Regions from separate parts of the Proteus vulgaris genome, predicted to be linked through region 2. Evidence: predicted binding sites of a transcription regulator. Region 2 holds the regulator's gene; each other region holds the start of a gene.

Region 1 (4,651 bases), 1.6 Mb from region 2:
AATCTCAGGGGTGGTCTGCTCGGGGGATTTATCACTCATCCCGGCTCCTCTCGTTTTCATTATTTATTAAATATATGAGTGTATCTATCATATCAGATAGTAGATGACTACGATAATGCCTTACCTCAATTTGCCAACTGAAATTTCTCTTGCAAAAACTCCATTATTGCCCTAGCGACATCATGACGGATCGGTTACCATCAAAGTCCCTTTTATTAATTTTATGGAAGTAAGATCCTTACTATGTCTCACGTCGCGAATAAATTATTGGTAACCTGCGCGTTACCTTATGCTAACGGTTCAATTCATCTCGGTCATATCCTTGAGCACATTCAGGCAGATATCTGGGTCCGTTATCAACGAATGCGCGGCAAAGAAGTTCATTTCATCTGCGCTGACGATGCCCACGGCACCCCAATTATGCTGAAAGCTCAACAATTGGGTATAACTCCAGAAGCCATGATTGAAGAAATGAGCAAAGAGCATCAGCAGGATTTTGCAGGCTTCAATATCAGTTATGATAATTATCACTCTACACACAGTGAAGAAAGTCGCGAATTATCGACAAAAATTTATCTAGCACTGAAGAAAAATGGTCACATCAAAAGCAAAACAATTTCTCAGCTTTATGATGAAGAAAAAGGCATGTTCCTACCTGACCGTTTTGTAAAAGGCACGTGCCCTAAATGTAAAGCACAAGACCAATACGGTGATAACTGTGAAGTATGCGGCTCAACATACAGCCCAACAGAATTAATTAATCCACGCTCTGTCGTTTCAGGATCAACACCTGTAATGCGCGAAACAGAACACTACTTCTTTGACTTACCTGCATTTAGTAACATGCTACAAGCATGGATCCGCTCAGGCGCACTGCAAGAACAAGTTGCGAATAAAATGCAAGAATGGTTCGACAGTGGTTTACAACAATGGGATATCACTCGTGATGCGCCTTATTTCGGTTTCGAAATTCCAGATGCACCGGGTAAATATTTCTATGTATGGCTAGATGCACCGATTGGCTACATGAGTTCATTCTTAAACTTATGTGAAAAACGAGGTGATTTAAGTTTTGATGAGTTTTGGAATAAAGACAGCAAAGCTGACCTTTATCACTTTATTGGTAAAGATATCGTCTATTTCCACAGCTTATTCTGGCCAGCTATGTTAGAAGGCAGTGAATATCGCAAGCCGACAAACCTGTTTGTTCACGGTTATGTCACTGTAAATGGCGCCAAGATGTCTAAATCTCGAGGCACCTTTATTACAGCTCGTGCTTATCTTGATCATTTTGATGCTGATTGCCTGCGTTATTACTATGCAGCAAAACTTTCATCACGCATTGACGATATTGACCTAAACTTAGAAGACTTTGTTCAACGTGTTAACAGTGACATTGTTAATAAAGTCGTTAACCTTGCATCGCGTACAGCAGGTTTCATCAGCAAGCGATTTGATGGCAAATTAGCGGATTCTTTAGATGATGCTAAACTTTATCAACACTTTGTTGATATGCAAGAAACTATCGCACAGTCATTCGAAAATCGTGAATTTGGTAAAGCTGTTCGCGAAATTATGGCATTAGCTGATGAAGCTAACCGTTATATTGACGAAAAAGCACCTTGGGTAGTGGCTAAACAAGAAGGTCAAGATGCTCAGTTACAAGCAATCTGTACTATGGGAATTAACTTATTCCGCATACTGATGACGTACCTGAAACCAGTTTTACCTTCACTGACAGAACGTTCAGAAGCATTTTTACAAACCCAATTAACATGGGATGCACTTGAACAACCACTGTTAGGCCAAGAGATCACTAAATTCAAAGCATTGTTTAACCGCATTGAAATGGATAAAGCCAATGCAATGGTTGAAGCATCAAAAAGCACCATTGCACCTGTAAAAGAAGTCACAGGCCCATTAGCTGATTCACCGATCCAAGAAACCATCAACTTTGATGATTTTGCAAAAATCGATATGCGTATTGCTGAAATTAAACAAGCCGATTTTGTTGAAGGCTCAGACAAACTACTGAAATTAATTTTGGACTTAGGTGGTGAAACTCGCCAAGTATTCTCAGGTATTCGTACGGCATACCCAGATCCTAAAGTGTTAGAAGGTCGCTTAACGGTAATGGTGGCAAATTTAGCACCTCGTAAAATGCGTTTTGGTATTTCAGAAGGCATGGTAATGGCAGCAGGCCCTGGCGATAAAGATATCTTCTTACTCAGCCCAGATTCTGGTGCAAAACCGGGTCAACAAGTGAAATAACAACCAAGATTCATTTGCCAAATAAATAAATGGCGGGGTTCTATTAGAGCCCCGCTCTTTTTTTATTGTGATCCATAGCACACTTTCAAAATCGGTGTATGATAATTCTGTTAGTTGATTTGGGACACTTACTTATGAAATCTAAACGGGCACGATTGCAGATTACACTTTGGCATTATCTACGATCTTTTTTGGTTCTTTATCTTTGTCTTTTTGCAGGTAATCTTATTTCAGCCCTTCTACCCTTCGCGGTTCCTGGTAGTATTGTTGGCTTATTGATCCTTTTTGGTTTACTTGCTTTCCAGCTTATTCCGTTACGTTGGGTTAAACCTGGCGCCAATATCCTGCTAAAAAACATGTCATTGCTGTTTATCCCTATCGGGGTAGCCGTAATGAATTATTATGATTTACTTAGTCAGCAGCTCTTCCCTATCGTTTTAGCCTGTGTAGTCAGTACCTTTGGTGTTATGGCACTGGTTGCTTACTGTTCACATTATGTCCATCGTGAGCGTATTATCGTAGGTTCAAAACCAGATCTAGTTGAAGATGTTATTGAAACAAAAGAAAAAGATGATGATAAAGCATTAAGTGAGAAGAAAAAATGTTAGTGTTAATGAATATATGGTGGTCACTTCCTTTAACCATAATTATCTTTTATTTATCACGTAAACTTGCTGCTCGTTATAAATTACCTATATTGAACCCTTTACTTATTGGTATTGCGGTTATTATTCCTATCCTGTTAATTACACACACTCCTTACGAACACTATTTTGCCGGTAGTCGTATTTTAAATGATTTATTACAACCTGCCGTTGTTGCTTTAGCTATCCCGCTTTATCAGCAATTACACCAAATTCGCGCACAGTGGAAATCACTGATAAGCATTTGCTTTATTGGTAGTGTTGCAGCCATGGTCAGTGGTACTGCGATTGCCTTATGGGCGGGCGCAACCCCAGAAATTGCCGCATCAGTCTTACCTAAATCAGTCACAACACCTATCGCAATGGCAGTTGCAGACTCCATAGGTGGTATTCCTGCAATCAGTGCTGCATGTGTTATTGCAGTAGGTATTTTAGGTGCCATTTTTGGTCACACTCTATTCAAGATATTGCGAATTCCAACTCACGCCTCTCGGGGTCTAGCGATGGGAACCGTTTCACATGCAGTGGGAACAGCAAGAGCTGCTGAAGTGGATTATATCGAAGGTGCTTACAGTTCATTAGCATTAATGACCTGCGGGATTATTACCTCTTTACTTGCTCCATTTATCTTCCCTATTATTTTGCATCTTTATAGTTGATATCTTTCTTACTCTCCATTCTTAAATCCCCGATTTAATTAAATTTATTTCGGGGATTTTTACTATAAATTTGAGATACATCTCTCAATTAATGAATTTGTTGCAATTGTTTCATTGAAAATATGATTTTCATCACATATAAGAATGGGTAAAGATGCCTAGAATCTTATAATACAGAAAGATTAATGGGAGACTCATGTATGCATACTCGTTTTCAGGCAGTTTGGTCAGATTTATCCCCTCAGTTACAACACGCACTTGCTCCTTATCTTGAGCAGGATGAATTCCCTGCAATGTTTACGGCAGAGCAGGTCAACGCCATAAAAACACAGTTACAATGTAATGATGATGCCTTAGCCCTCGCACTTTTACCGGTTGCTGCAGCTTGTGCTGTTGCACCTATCTCTAACTTCAAAGTAGGTGCAGTTGCGCGTGGTGAAAGTGGTAATCTCTACTTCGGTGCCAATATGGAATTTGCTGGCGCACCATTACAACAAACAGTCCATGCCGAACAAAGTGCGGTAACTCATGCATGGCTACGTGGTGAATCTCGCTTAATTTCAATCACCGTTAACTATACACCTTGTGGTCATTGTCGCCAGTTTATGAATGAACTCAACAGTGGCACCCATATTCAGATCCAATTACCTGGTAGAAAAGTAGCGACATTGGGGGATTATTTACCTGATAGCTTTGGTCCGAAGGATCTCAATATCACTTCTTTATTAATGGATAAAGTTAATCACAGTTACAAAATTGATAACCCTAGTGAATTAGCACAACAGGCGCTACAAGCCGCCAATCGTAGCCATGCACCTTATAGTGAGTCTCACAGCGGAATTGCTGTTCAAATGAAAAATGGCAAAATTTTCCAAGGTAGCTACGCAGAAAATGCCGCATTTAACCCAAGCTTACCACCATTACAAGCCGCATTAATTTTATTAAATATGGCGGGTGAGAGTGTGATGGAAATTGAATCTGCGGTCTTAATTGAAAAAGCAGAAACAATTTTAACGCAATGGGATGCAACTCAAGCCACATTAACGGCTTTAGGTTGTCGCCAGATGCAACGCATCA
Region 2 (4,651 bases):
GATCTTTCATGGTTTAGAAGGAAGCTTTAGCAGTCCTTATGTTCATGGCATGTTATCAGCAGCAAAAGAGAGAGGCTGGTTAAGTGTTGTAATGCATTTTAGAGGATGCAGTGGTGAGCCCAATAGACAAAAACGCATCTATCACTCAGGTGAAACCGAAGATGCTCGCTACTTTTTAAATTGGCTAAAAAAGGAATTTGGTGAACAGCCAACAGCTGCCGTCGGCTACTCTCTTGGAGGTAACATGCTCGCTTATTACCTTGCTGAAAGTGGTGAAAATGCCGTTGTAGATGCCGCTGTTATTGTATCAGCACCATTAATGTTAGAGCCTTGTTCAGCTAAAATTGAGCATGGCTTTTCCCGTTTTTATCAATGGTATCTATTAAAAGGACTAAAAAATAACGCGACACGCAAGTTGATCCGCTATCCTGAATCATTGCCAATTAGTTTGTTGACGATAAAGTCCATCAAAAAGCTACGCCAATTTGACGATCTAATTACCTCTAAAATTCATGGATTCAAAGATGCCCTAGATTACTATCGTCAATGTAGTGCTTTGCCTTTATTAAATAAAATAAAGAAAACGACACTGATCATTCACGCTAAAGATGATCCTTTTATGTCTGCGGATGTTATTCCTGATATCACAACACTACCCAATAATATTGAGTATCAACTTACTGAATTTGGCGGGCATGTAGGTTTTGTCAGTGGCAAGCTTTCTAAACCCGTGATGTGGCTTGAAAATCGGATACCTGACTGGTTATCCGCTTATTTGGAGAAAACCAAATGATAATACCTTGGAACGAACTTTCCTCAGAGACTCTAGACAATCTTATTGAAAGTTTCGTTTTACGAGAAGGCACCGATTATGGTATCCAAGAGAAAACGCTTGAACAAAAAGTCGCCGACGTAAAAAAACAACTTAAATCCGGTGAAGCCGTATTAGTTTGGTCAGAACTTCATGAAAGCGTCAATATTATGCCTGCATCGCAATTTCGCTCTGATTAATCACTCCAGAGCGAAATATCGCCACCAATAAGGGCTAACCTTATTTTGCAAAAGGATAACCTATGTCAGTCAAACATCCTATCATCGCGGTTACTGGCTCAAGTGGAGCAGGAACGACTACCACGAGCCAAGCTTTTCGTAAGATATTCCAGCAACTTAATGCACATTCTGCTTTAATTGATGGGGATAGTTTTCATCGTTATACTCGCCCTGAAATGGACATGGCGATAAGAAAAGCCAAAGAACAAGGGCGACATATTAGCTATTTTGGCCCTGAAGCAAATGATTTTAGCCTACTGAGTTCCACATTCAGCCATTATAGTGAAACAGGACAAGGCCAATCACGTAAATATTTGCACTCTTATGATGAAGCAACGCCCTACAACCAATTACCAGGGACTTTTACACCATGGGAATCATTACCCAATAATACCGATGTACTCTTTTATGAAGGATTACACGGAGGTGTTGTCACTGATGAACACGATGTCGCACAGCATGTTGATTTACTAGTGGGTGTAGTTCCTATCGTTAACCTTGAGTGGATACAAAAACTTATCCGAGACACAACCGAACGGGGCCACTCACAAGAAGCCGTAAGAGATTCAGTGGTGCGTTCTATGGATGATTATATTAACTATATCATTCCGCAATTTTCGCGTACTCACATCAACTTTCAACGAGTCCCTACTGTCGATACATCAAACCCATTCTCAGCTAAAGCTATCCCAACTCTTGATGAAAGTTTTATTGTTATTCGCTTTAGAGGCTTAACGGATATTGATTTTCCTTATTTACTGGCAATGTTGCATGGCTCATTTATGTCAACAATAAATACAATTGTGGTGCCTGGTGGAAAATTAGGATTAGCGATGGAGTTAATTATGGCGCCATTAGTCAAAAAATTATTAAATGGCGAAAAGATCAGTTAACAAAAATAAAATCTATTTTTATAAAAATAATATCCCCTTTATTAAGGGATATTATTTCTAAATTAAACTTTATTTTAAAATATCAAATTTATTCAGCGTCTTTTATTTCGAATGAATGTGTAATATTAGCTGCTTTTCCTAACATTAAAGAGACGGAACAATATTTTTCTGCAGATAATTGAACTGCTCGTTCAACAATTTTATCTGTGAGTTCTTTACCTGAAACAATAAAATGTAAATTGATATCAGTAAATAAACGTGGAGCTTCTTCACGACGCTCTGATGTTAATTTCACTTCACAATCAGTGACTTGATGTCGCCCTTTGCGTAAAATACTAACGACATCAATCGCACTGCATCCACCCGCAGCAATTAAGACCATTTCCATTGGGCTTGGTGCTTTATCGCCAGAGTTCCCATCCATCATTATTTGATGACCTGATGAAGACTCACCAACAAAAGATAAATCTTCAACCCACTTAACTCGTGCTTCCATTTATTTTCCCCCTAAACATGACAGAAACTAAAAGAGTACATTCTCATAATTCAACTAGCAATTAGCAAATAGGTTTATTATGCTGACTGCGTAAAACGAGACTTAATGCACTAATTGTGTTAAAAACAATATCTGCTTGATGATAGTGGTTAAGATCAATGCATTATTTTCTCATTTATTATAATCTACTCCATATTAACTTACCGTGTTCTCAGGAAGTTAATAGGTCAAGATAGGATTTTTAAGCACGCTGTCTCAAAAGGGAGTCTATCCGTTTTGAATGGCTGCATTTAACGTACAGAGGATAACGCGAATGGTTCTCGGCAAGCCGCAAACAGACCCGACTCTTGAATGGTTTTTGTCACACTGCCATATTCACAAATATCCATCCAAGAGCACGCTGATCCACCAAGGTGAGAAAGCGGAAACACTTTATTATATTGTTAAAGGTTCCGTGGCTGTTCTTATTAAAGATGAAGAAGGGAAAGAAATGATCCTCTCCTACCTGAATCAGGGCGATTTCATCGGTGAACTTGGATTATTTGAAGAAGATCAAGAACGTAGTGCATGGGTTAGAGCAAAAACAGCCTGTGAAGTAGCAGAAATTTCCTATAAAAAATTCCGCCAATTAATTCAGGTCAACCCTGATATTCTGATGCGCCTGTCAGCTCAAATGGCGAACAGATTACAAACCACATCAGAAAAAGTAGGTAACCTTGCTTTCCTTGATGTAACAGGTCGTATTGCACAAACCTTACTAAACTTAGCAAAACAACCCGATGCTATGACGCATCCTGATGGCATGCAAATTAAAATTACACGTCAGGAAATCGGTCAAATTGTTGGTTGTTCACGCGAAACTGTAGGCCGTATTCTTAAAATGCTAGAAGATCAAAACCTGATCTCTGCACACGGTAAAACAATCGTCGTTTACGGGACTCGCTAAGTTTCCCTGCCCGAACAAACAATAGCCCGATACAAAGGGCTATTGATAAAAAATCTGTATAAACCCCATTCTTGTGATGGGGTTTATAATAAGGACTACTCTTTTACAAACTCCGCAATAGCTGCTTTTAATGCCGCCATTCCTTCTTGTAATTCTTCTTGGGTAATAATTAATGATGGCGTAAAACGCATAACATCAGCCCCTGCATTTAACATCATTAACCCATGTTTTGCAGCTAACCCTAATAGTATTTTCGCTTTGCCTTCATATTGTGGTGCAAGTTGTGCACCAATCAATAATCCTTGCCCACGGATTTGCGAAAAGACGTTGTAGGTTTGGTTTATTGCCGTGAGCTCGTCTACAATCCACTGATAGCGCTTTTCTACACCCTCAAGTACCTCTGGTGTATTGATTAAATCAAATGCAACATTACCCACTGCACACGCTAATGGATTACCACCATAAGTTGTACCATGAGTTCCTACTCCCATTACCGACGCTATCTCTTGTGTCGTTAACATCGCACTGAGTGGAAAACCACTTCCTAGCGCCTTTGCCGTAGTAATAATATCGGGAGTTACATCGTAATTCATATAAGCAAAAAGCTTACCTGTACGCCCCATACCCGTTTGTACCTCATCAAGAACAAGTAATGCTTGATGTTTATCGCACAACTCACGTAGCCCCCTCATAAATTCAGGAGTAGCAGCTGTTACACCGCCTTCACCTTGTACTGGTTCTAGTACAACGGCACATGTATGATCATCAATAACCGCTTTCACGGCATCTAAATCATTAAAAGGAACGTGTACGATATCGGCAGGTTTTGGGCCAAACCCATCTGCATATTTAGGCTGTCCTCCTACAGATACAGTGAACAGAGTTCGACCATGGAAGGCATGGTGAAAAGCAATAATTTTGGTTTTATAAGGACTATGACGAGTGATCGCATAATGGCGAGCTAATTTAAATGCAGCTTCATTCGCTTCAGCGCCTGAATTAGCAAAAAAGACACGCTCTGCAAATGTATTATCAATTAATTTTTGTGCTAAACGCAGTGCAGGCTCATTTGTAAAAATATTACTCACATGCCAGAGTTGCTCACTTTGTTCTTTCAATGCTTGATTCAGTGCAGGATGAGCATGTCCTAATGCCAATACAGCAATACCACCAGCAAAATCAATATAAGATTTTCCTTGCTGATCCCAAACTCGACTTCCCACCCCTTTAACAGGAATAAATTCTGCGGGTGAATAAATTGGCAAC
Region 3 (4,651 bases), 1.2 Mb from region 2:
GAAGAAGCAGAGAAAGAGCTGGTTATTGTCTTAAACGTAAGTGCGCACCATGGTCAAATGTTGGATGGTGAAATATTGATGCAAAGTATTATTCAAGCTGGATTCCAGTTTGGAGAAATGAATATTTTCCATCGTCATCTAAATCCAACGGCTAATGGTCCTGTTTTGTTTAGCTTAGCCAACATGGTGAAGCCGGGAACCTTTGATATAGATACCATGGCTGAATTAACCACACCAGGTGTCTCTATGTTTATGATGGTGCCATCTTATGGTGATGCTAACCAAAACTTTAAATTGATGTTGCTTGCAGCTCAACGTATTGCATCTGATGTGGGAGGAGTTGTACTTGATGATGAGCGCAAACTCTTAACACCACAAAAAATCGAGCTTTATAAATCTAGAATTCGCAGGACGCTGGATTTAAATCAATAGTTTCTATCTGTAAAAAAGCCCCCGCTTGCGGGGGTTTTTCTTCTTTGGTGATAAATCATGAATAAAAATACTCAACAAAAAATTGATAAACTTCGCGTTACCTTACGTCACCATGAATATCTTTATCATGTCATGGACGCGCCTGAAATACCTGATGCTGAATACGACCGCTTAATGAATGAGCTAAAAGCATTAGAAGCCCAACATCCTGAATTAATTACCTCGGATTCACCTACACAACGTGTTGGTGCATTACCACTCACTGCATTTGAGCAAGTGAGACATGAAATTCCAATGTTGTCTTTAGATAATGCTTTTGATGAAACCAGTTATCAGGCATTTGATAAGCGTTTGCGAGATCGTTTAAAAAATAGTGAAGAAATCACTTTTTGCTGTGAATTAAAACTTGATGGACTTGCAGTTAGCTTACTTTATGAAAATGGAGTTTTAGTACAAGCTGCAACGCGAGGGGATGGTACAACAGGAGAGAACATCACTGAAAACGTAAGAACCATTAAAGCTATTCCATTGCGTTTATATGGTGAAAATATTCCTGCACGTATTGAGATCCGTGGTGAAGTCTTTATGAATGAAAAAGGCTTTGAATATTTAAACGAAGAAGCTCGTCGCACAGGGGGAAAAGTATTTGCTAACCCTCGTAACGCAGCTGCGGGATCTTTACGACAACTTGATCCGCGTATCACAGCGAAACGCCCATTAACCTTTTTCTGTTATGGCGTTGGTGTACTCGAAGGTGGTGAGTTACCTACAAGCCACTATGCCCGTTTACAACTATTTAAAGAATGGGGATTACCTGTCAGTGATGCAGTAAAACTGTGTACTGGTAGTAAAGCCGTTCTTGAGTTTTATCATCATGTAGAAGAAATTCGCCCTAACTTAGGCTTTGATATCGATGGTGTCGTTATTAAGGTGGATGATATTGCGCTGCAAGAAGAGCTGGGTTTTGTCTCAAGGGCACCACGTTGGGCTATTGCTTATAAGTTCCAAGCTCAAGAGCAAATGACGATTATCAAAGATGTTGAATTCCAAGTAGGGCGTACTGGTGCAATTACCCCGGTTGCCCGTTTAGAGCCTGTGCAAGTTGCTGGTGTTGTCGTGAGTAATGCTACATTACACAATGCTGATGAAATCGAACGCTTGGGATTGCGTATTGGCGATACTGTGGTTATTCGTCGTGCGGGTGATGTTATTCCTCAGGTTGTTAGTGTGATTGAAGAGAAACGTCCTGCTGATGCACAAGAGATTATTTTTCCAACGCAATGCCCAATTTGCCAATCTGATATAGAGCGTATTGAAGGCGAAGCGGTAGCGCGTTGTACTGGGGGATTAATTTGTGGTGCACAACGTAAAGAAGCGCTTAAGCATTTTGTTTCTCGTCGTGCGATGGATGTTGATGGTATGGGCGATAAAATTATCGACCAATTGGTTGAAAAAGAGTATGTCAAAACACCAGCAGATCTTTTTCGTTTAGATGAGAAAATCTTGTCTGGTTTAGAGCGAATGGGTGAAAAATCAGCAAAAAAATTAATTGCTGCATTAGATAAATCAAAATCAACAACATTTGCGCGTTTTATTTATGCTCTTGGAATTAGAGAAGTTGGTGAAGCAACGGCAAGTGGATTAACCGCTCATTTTTCTACGCTTGAAGCATTACGAAATGCAGATGTTGAAGCACTAAAATCAGTCCCAGATGTGGGAGATATTGTGGCTAAGCACGTTGTGAATTTCTTCCAAGAAGAACACAATAAAATGGTTATTGATCAGCTAATTAATGACGCAGGCATTACATGGCAAGCACCAGTAATAGTCACTCATGAAGCGGGTGATAATCCTTTTGCTGGTAAAACCGTAGTGTTAACAGGCTCACTATCACAATTAACACGCGATGAAGCAAAAGATAGATTAGTGGCTTTAGGGGCAAAAGTGAGTGGAAGTGTCTCTAAAAAAACTGATATGGTGATTGCAGGTGAAGCGGCAGGTTCTAAGTTAGTGAAAGCTAACGAGTTAGGGATAGACGTTATTGATGAAGATGAAATGATAAGATTACTTGATCAATCTAAATAATCACTCTATTATTTAGTAAATGCTACTGAGAAACGCTCTCAGTAGCATTTTTCACTTAAGTGAAATTTACATTTAATGTTTCTTTAGTAACTTATAAAGTGTGATCAACCTATCTTATTTAATAAATAGTGTGTATGCGGTTTCATGATATTGTGACAATAGTCACATCCTAATGTTACGCGTTACATAAAATGCTCCTCAAGATTTATTTTTATTTTTGGAGCATGCATGTCTTCTATCATTCACTTCGTTTTAGCACTCGCCGTTATTGGCGCATTAGCATTCATTGCGAGTAATAATCGCAAAGGGATCCGTCTGCGTTATATCGTGCAGTTATTAGTTATTGAAATCGCATTAGCATGGTTCTTCCTCAACTCTGATGTTGGTGAAGGTTTTGTTCGTGGTTTTGCTGGATTATTTGATCACTTATTAGGTTACGCTGCCCAAGGTACTGAATTTGTATTCGGTGGCATGATGAAAGGTGGTTTAGCATTCTTCTTCCTGAATGTATTATGTCCAATTATCTTTATTTCTGCATTAATTGGTATTCTTCAACATATCAAAGTATTACCTTTCGTGATCCGCATTATCGGTACTGTGCTTTCTAAAGTGAATGGTATGGGGAAACTGGAATCATTCAACGCAGTTAGCTCATTAGTTCTTGGTCAATCAGAGAACTTTATTGCCTATAAAGATGTTTTAGGCAAAATGTCTCAGCGTCGTATGTACACCATGGCTGCAACAGCAATGTCGACAGTATCAATGTCAATTGTTGGTGCATACATGACAATGTTAGATCCAAAATACGTTGTTGCTGCTCTAGTACTGAATATGTTCAGTACCTTTATCGTCCTTTCTGTGATTAACCCATATTCTGTTGAGAATGAAGAAGATATTCAAATGGGTAATCTTCATGAAGGTCAAAGCTTCTTTGAAATGTTAGGGGAATACATTCTAGCTGGTTTCAAAGTTGCATTAATCGTAGCTGCAATGCTGATTGGTTTCATTGCTTTAATTGCTGCAGTGAATGCAATTTTCAGCATGATTTTTGGTATTAGCTTCCAAGATTGCTTAGGTTACGTTTTCTATCCATTAGCATGGGTAATTGGTGTACCAGAACAAGATGCATTACGTGTTGGTAGTGTGATGGCAACGAAATTAGTGTCTAACGAATTCGTTGCAATGGGTAGCTTACAAGATATCGCAGCCGATATTTCACCACGCTCAGTGGGTATTTTATCAGTATTCTTAGTTTCATTTGCTAACTTCTCTTCAATCGGAATTGTAGCAGGTGCGATTAAAGGTCTAAATGAAATGCAAGGTAACGTTGTTTCTCGTTTCGGTCTGAAATTACTGTTCGGTTCTACATTAGTGAGCTTCTTATCAGCGGCTATCGCAGGTTTGTTTGTTTAATCGCTCAAGATAAAACAGATAGCATGTGAATAAAATAACAATGTAAACCACATTACTTGTTCATCAGGTAATAAAAAATCAAGCAGTACCTTCGGGTACTGCTTTTTTTATCTTTAAATTACCCTATAATTGATCCTTTCCTTCGATAACAACGGTATAGAATATGCTAGAAAAACAGCATCTTATTGATATAGCAAACACACAAATGCCATTTGGTAAGTACAAGGGGCGAATGTTGGTTGATTTACCTGAAGAGTATTTATTATGGTTTGCTAAGAAAGGAGAGTTCCCTGAAGGAAAACTAGGGCAACTCATGGAGATGACCCTTGCAATTAAAATTGAAGGCTTAGAAGGACTATTAAAGCCCTTAAAGCGGTGATATTAATTATTATCTAGACCTGATTTTTCAGGTGCTAATGCGTTAATAATTTTCTGACTTAATTCAATAAATAATGTTTGTTCTCCCAATGTCAAACACTCACTTATTTTTTCAGCATTTTGTTTACGACCTAATGCTGCTCTTGCTAAAAAAGCGTGGCCATCATCAGTTAAATGGGTAATAAACTCACGTTTATCTTTTTCTGAACGATACTGTGCAATAAATCCTAAGGTTTTTAACCCTCGCATAAACTTCGATAAATTTTGTCTTGAAATCGCTAACGAATGACTTAATTGGGATGGGGTTAAATCACCTCGTAAGCGCAATAATTCTAAAACATCA
Region 4 (4,651 bases), 2.1 Mb from region 2:
TGGTGTATTTTAGCCAGCCATTTTCGGTTAGGGGCTTTTACTGATTTTCTATCTCGACCTATTTTACAAGGACTTTTAAATGGTGTCGCGATCACCATTATGGTTGGGCAAATCAGCAAAGTATTTGGTTTTGATACTTCCCCCGATCACCTAATTGAAAAATTAATTGAAGTTCCATTTCGATTAATGGATGCGCATTTACCCACAGTGTTAATGTCTGCAATAACATTAGCACTCTTATTAGGCATTCGTTATTTTCGTAGTCGATGGCCAGCCCCTTTAATTGCGATGGTCGTGATGACGTATTTAAGTTGGCAATTTGATTTAGCAAGCTTTGGTATTGCTATCGTAGATAAAGATGCAGGAAATGTTGATCTGTTTTTACCTGTTGTATCTATGACGGGATTCCATCCTGGTGTCTTGAGAGAATTGTTAGTTCCATCTATAAACTTGGCAGTTATTAGCTTCGTGAGTTTTATGATGACGGCCCGCAGTTTTGCCAGTAAGAACGGTTATGATGTCGATGCAGATCAAGAGTTAAAAGCGTTAGGTATTGCCAATATTGCGGCAGCGCTTTCTCAAGGATTTGCGGTTAGTGCGGCAAGTAGTCGTACTGCAGTCAATGACTCTGTTGGTGGGAAAACGCAGTTAGTTTCTATTATCGCAGCACTGGTTATTCTGCTAGTACTATTATTTATGACTGATTTTCTCGCCTATATTCCATTATCTTCATTAGGCATAGTCTTGATTGTTTCTTCATGGTCTTTACTAAGTATTCGTCATATTTGGTCTTATCGTAAACGTAATAAACAAGCATTTACCTTGGCATCATTCACCTTATTAGCTGTGTTATTGGCAGGGCTAATTAATGGTATCGGTTTTGCCGTTTTATTAGGTTTGTTACAATTTTTACGTATTGTTTTTCGTCCAAGCGATCAATTATTGGGTGTTGATGAACAGGGTATGGTTCACTCAATGAATAAAGATAATGGCATTGAGCCTATTGATGGCTTAATGATGTATCGGTTTAATTCACCACTGACTTATTTTAATGTGGGTTATTTTAAAAAACGGGTACTCCAACTTGTTGATAATGCACCTCAACGACCAGCATGGTTAGCGGTAGATGCAGCTGTAAGCTTTACCTATGACGATGTCAGTGTGTTTGCTGCTATTGATGAACTAATACGAGAATTGCGAATAAAAGGCGTTAAATTAGTTTTAGCTGGGCGCAGAACAGAATTAAATCGTTGGATTGAACGTAATAAGATTTCACTCAATGAAGATGATTTGATTATTGCTCCCGATCTTTATTTTGTGATCCGACTTTATCAAAGCCGACAACAAATTAAAGAGAAGCAAAAAGAAGCAAGAAAAGAGGCATTAAAGCAAGAAGCTGAGAATAGCGAAGACTCGATATTAGAAGTGCCAATAGAGAGCCATGCATCAACACATTAAGCATTTTGGTTAAGTTTTACCAGTGGTGATGAATACAAAGTAAAATCCCGTGATAAGTTGTTAGCTTATACACGGGATTTTTTATCGGTAAATTTTGTAGATAGCTATGCTTTGAACAAATTAGCGAGTTTGTTGTGTTGTGTATTTGTTTTCAACCAACATAAACAAACGAAATAGGTAAATAATCATCCACGCTGAAGCCATATTTTTCAAAAGATAGAATAAGAAATTATGGACAAGATCAGGTAGTTGAATTGTAAGATTACTTACAAAACCAATACCAAACTGCAATAAGATCCAAATGCCTAATGCAGGAATAAGTGATCCTGATTCACTAAATCCAATTTTCCAACCTAAACGTATTGCACTTCCCATATTTTGTTGGCGCACTAAAACAACGGGGGCTAATGCAAAACCAATGAGCAAAATGATGCCAGGAATAATCATCACCATAAAACCAGCGCTAATTAAAATAGAGCACAGGACAATCAGTAAAAACATTTTTGGTAAGCGAGGTAAGCAGGCGTTAAATGTTTGCCCTAAGGTGACATTATGACCTGCAGAGATTGCCATAGCGAACATCAATAAGGTGAGAACCAAGATGCTTTGCTGTAATGTTTCGAATGCATACAGTGATAATACTTTTTTGGCAACACCCACGACACTGTTTGACATTGCTTCTAACTCGGCAGGAGAAGCAGAAGAAAGTTGTGTATTTTTAAAATTAGCCACAAATTCAATCATCAATTGGTATTCTTGAGGATTAGGGCCAATTAAGACATGAACTATTGCTAAAACAACAGCAAGGATAGCGGAAAGGGTAACAATACTACGTCGTTCATTCTTATAAAAATTAAGACTGTCTCGATAGATTGTGCGTGCCGTGGTAGGCATGAAACTGCTCCTATAAAAATAGACTGTGTCAATGCGCGCTATTGTACCTTTTACAACAGCAAAAAGGGATATTTTCTATCAAACCGCTTATTAAGCTTATTTCTTGATCTTGATAGTCACTGCACACTCATTATTTAAATTAAACCAAACATTATTTTAACATAAAAATAACCTTATTTTTAAATGTGTCTTTTTAGGATATTTTTTATTCAAAAAATATTACTAATAATAAATTTAATTATAAGAAAAAATTGTATTAATGGGTAATTTGATGTGGATCAATTATAAATAATCATATTGATAAATAATAAAAAGAGAAATAACACTTTCTGCAAAAATAATTCCAAAGTTGTGATCGGTATTAGATCATAATTATCAATAAATGGTTATATTTTTAGCGGAGATTTTACTTATTACAGGAATGGGTTAAATAATGAAAAAACTTTCTGCGCTTATTTTAGCGGCTGCAACTCTTGCGCCTTCTATTTCTTTCGCTCACCAAGCGGGTGATTTCTTATTCCGTGCAGGTACTGCAACTGTTCGTCCTAATGCAGGCTCTGATAATGTATTAGATATTGGTCATTTTGAAGCTAATAATAATACCCAATTAGGTTTAACTTTCGGGTATATGATCACTGATAATATTGGTGTTGAATTATTAGCAGCGACTCCTTTTGAGCACAAAGTATCATTAACAAACTTTGGTGAAATTGCGACAGTTAAACATTTACCACCAACATTAATGGCACAATATTACTTTGGTAATGGTGAAGATAAATTACGTCCTTATTTAGGTGCAGGTCTTAACTTTACTACTTTCTTTGATGAAAAATTCAATTCAGCGGGTAAAGATGCTGGTTTATCTGACTTAGACCTCAAGGATTCATGGGGCTTTGCAGCACAAGCTGGTTTAGATTATAACCTCGATAAAAACTGGATGTTGAATGCGTCTGTTTGGTGGATGAATATCGAAACGGATGTTAAATTTAAAGCGGGTGATGATAGACAATCAATCAGTACACGTTTAGACCCATTTGTATTTATGTTTGGTGTGGGCTACCGTTTCTAATTATTCTTTCTTTAAAAGAATATCTCATAATGAAAAGCGAAGATTATCTTCGCTTTTTTATGTTTTAAATTCACAGACAACACTCATTTTTAGATTATCAAAAGATATCATTTTATTGTTAATACTTAAAATAAGAGTCATTTTTAAATAATGTTAAATAAATAAAGGTGTATTTAAAATGGAACATTTTATATTTAAATATCTTCTAAGTTGTATTTAATATACATCTTAATGCTTGGATATAAATAAATTAAAAATTATTTATTTCTATTTATTAATAATAAATAGCATTGTAATTGATAAAATTGGGTATTTTATAGATGCATTTAAAATACATCTTTATATTTAATTTTAGTAAAAGTGCGTTATCTATCAATGGATAGATAAAATCTATAGAGAAATAAAAAGGATTAGCAAGGTCTCACACTGATAATAACAAAGCGGTTGGTTTTTGAATGAAAAATGATTAGCAATTCTTTTGTTTTGCTCTTTTTGTGAGCTATTTTTAAAGCTCGACAAAAGCAGGCTATTTTTGATTAATTTTAGTTTTTTGCAAAATTTGATCTGAATTATGATAATCGCTACAAATAAACATAAACTTATAAACGAAAAAAGACCACCGAAGTGGTCTAAACGTAAAGCTAAAGAAAGACTAGAATAAAAAAGGGATCAGCGAACAACCATAGAGTTGATAACGCCTTTTACGCCTGTAACTTTGCGTGTTGTTTCAATGGCACGATTAGCATCCGCTTGAGAAGAAACGAAACCACTTAATTGAACTTTACCTTTAAAAGTTTCAACGCTAATTTGTGTTGAATTAAGATTTTTTTCACCGATTAGTGCTGTTTTAACTTTGGTGGTGATCACGGAGTCATCAAAATAACCCCCAGTACCTTCTGACGTTGCAGTTGGAGAACATGCAGACAACGTAAATGCCATCAGTAATGCCGCCATGACAGCAGAGATTTTTGCCCATAGTTTCATTATCAAACTCCTTATACATTGCGTAATTGATTGAGTATTTCTGAAAAGAAAATATAAAGCACTTTATAAAGTATGTGCAAAAAATAAAATATTGCCAAATTTTTATAGGTATTAATTGTGTTACTTTAACTGGAGAAAGAAGAGGGATTGCGCCATTTCATGCAGACTAAGCCCAAAAACGGGCTTTCAAAAGCGAGAGTCAATAAATGATGAATTAAGAGTAATCCGCTTAGAAAAATAGCAAAC

What was found. The regulator CRP, encoded in region 2, controls carbon source genes, mostly activating them, when cyclic AMP is high. The targets are predictions, from matches to a motif close to ATGTGANNNNNNTCACAT.
Region 1: a site for CRP is predicted at 2,337-2,354, ahead of LW139_RS06090 (CidA/LrgA family protein). Genes of this name have one in related genera too.
Region 3: a site for CRP is predicted at 2,668-2,685, ahead of LW139_RS13845 (NupC/NupG family nucleoside CNT transporter). Genes of this name have one in related genera too.
Region 4: a site for CRP is predicted at 2,619-2,636, ahead of ompW (outer membrane protein OmpW). Genes of this name have one in related genera too.

Annotation. Positions count from the first base shown of each region.
Region 1 is NZ_CP090064.1:1,285,571-1,290,221, reverse strand. Features, by position in the region: gene apbC (iron-sulfur cluster carrier protein ApbC) at 1-39, opposite strand, end outside; gene metG (methionine--tRNA ligase) at 244-2,271, shown strand; gene LW139_RS06090 (CidA/LrgA family protein) at 2,406-2,879, shown strand; gene LW139_RS06085 (CidB/LrgB family autolysis modulator) at 2,873-3,574, shown strand; gene cdd (cytidine deaminase) at 3,775-4,651, shown strand, end outside.
Region 2 is NZ_CP090064.1:4,041,802-4,046,452, forward strand. Features, by position in the region: gene LW139_RS19120 (hydrolase) at 1-793, shown strand, start outside; gene LW139_RS19125 (YheU family protein) at 790-1,011, shown strand; gene LW139_RS19130 (phosphoribulokinase) at 1,074-1,943, shown strand; gene LW139_RS19135 (OsmC family protein) at 2,032-2,439, opposite strand; gene crp (cAMP-activated global transcriptional regulator CRP) at 2,753-3,385, shown strand; gene argD (bifunctional acetylornithine/succinyldiaminopimelate transaminase) at 3,481-4,651, opposite strand, start outside.
Region 3 is NZ_CP090064.1:2,856,831-2,861,481, reverse strand. Features, by position in the region: gene zipA (cell division protein ZipA) at 1-432, shown strand, start outside; gene ligA (NAD-dependent DNA ligase LigA) at 490-2,517, shown strand; gene LW139_RS13845 (NupC/NupG family nucleoside CNT transporter) at 2,746-3,930, shown strand; gene LW139_RS13840 (DUF3820 family protein) at 4,094-4,309, shown strand; gene LW139_RS13835 (MarR family winged helix-turn-helix transcriptional regulator) at 4,312-4,651, opposite strand, start outside.
Region 4 is NZ_CP090064.1:1,985,155-1,989,805, forward strand. Features, by position in the region: gene LW139_RS09795 (SulP family inorganic anion transporter) at 1-1,458, shown strand, start outside; gene LW139_RS09800 (YciC family protein) at 1,579-2,352, opposite strand; gene ompW (outer membrane protein OmpW) at 2,786-3,421, shown strand; gene LW139_RS09810 (BON domain-containing protein) at 4,091-4,405, opposite strand.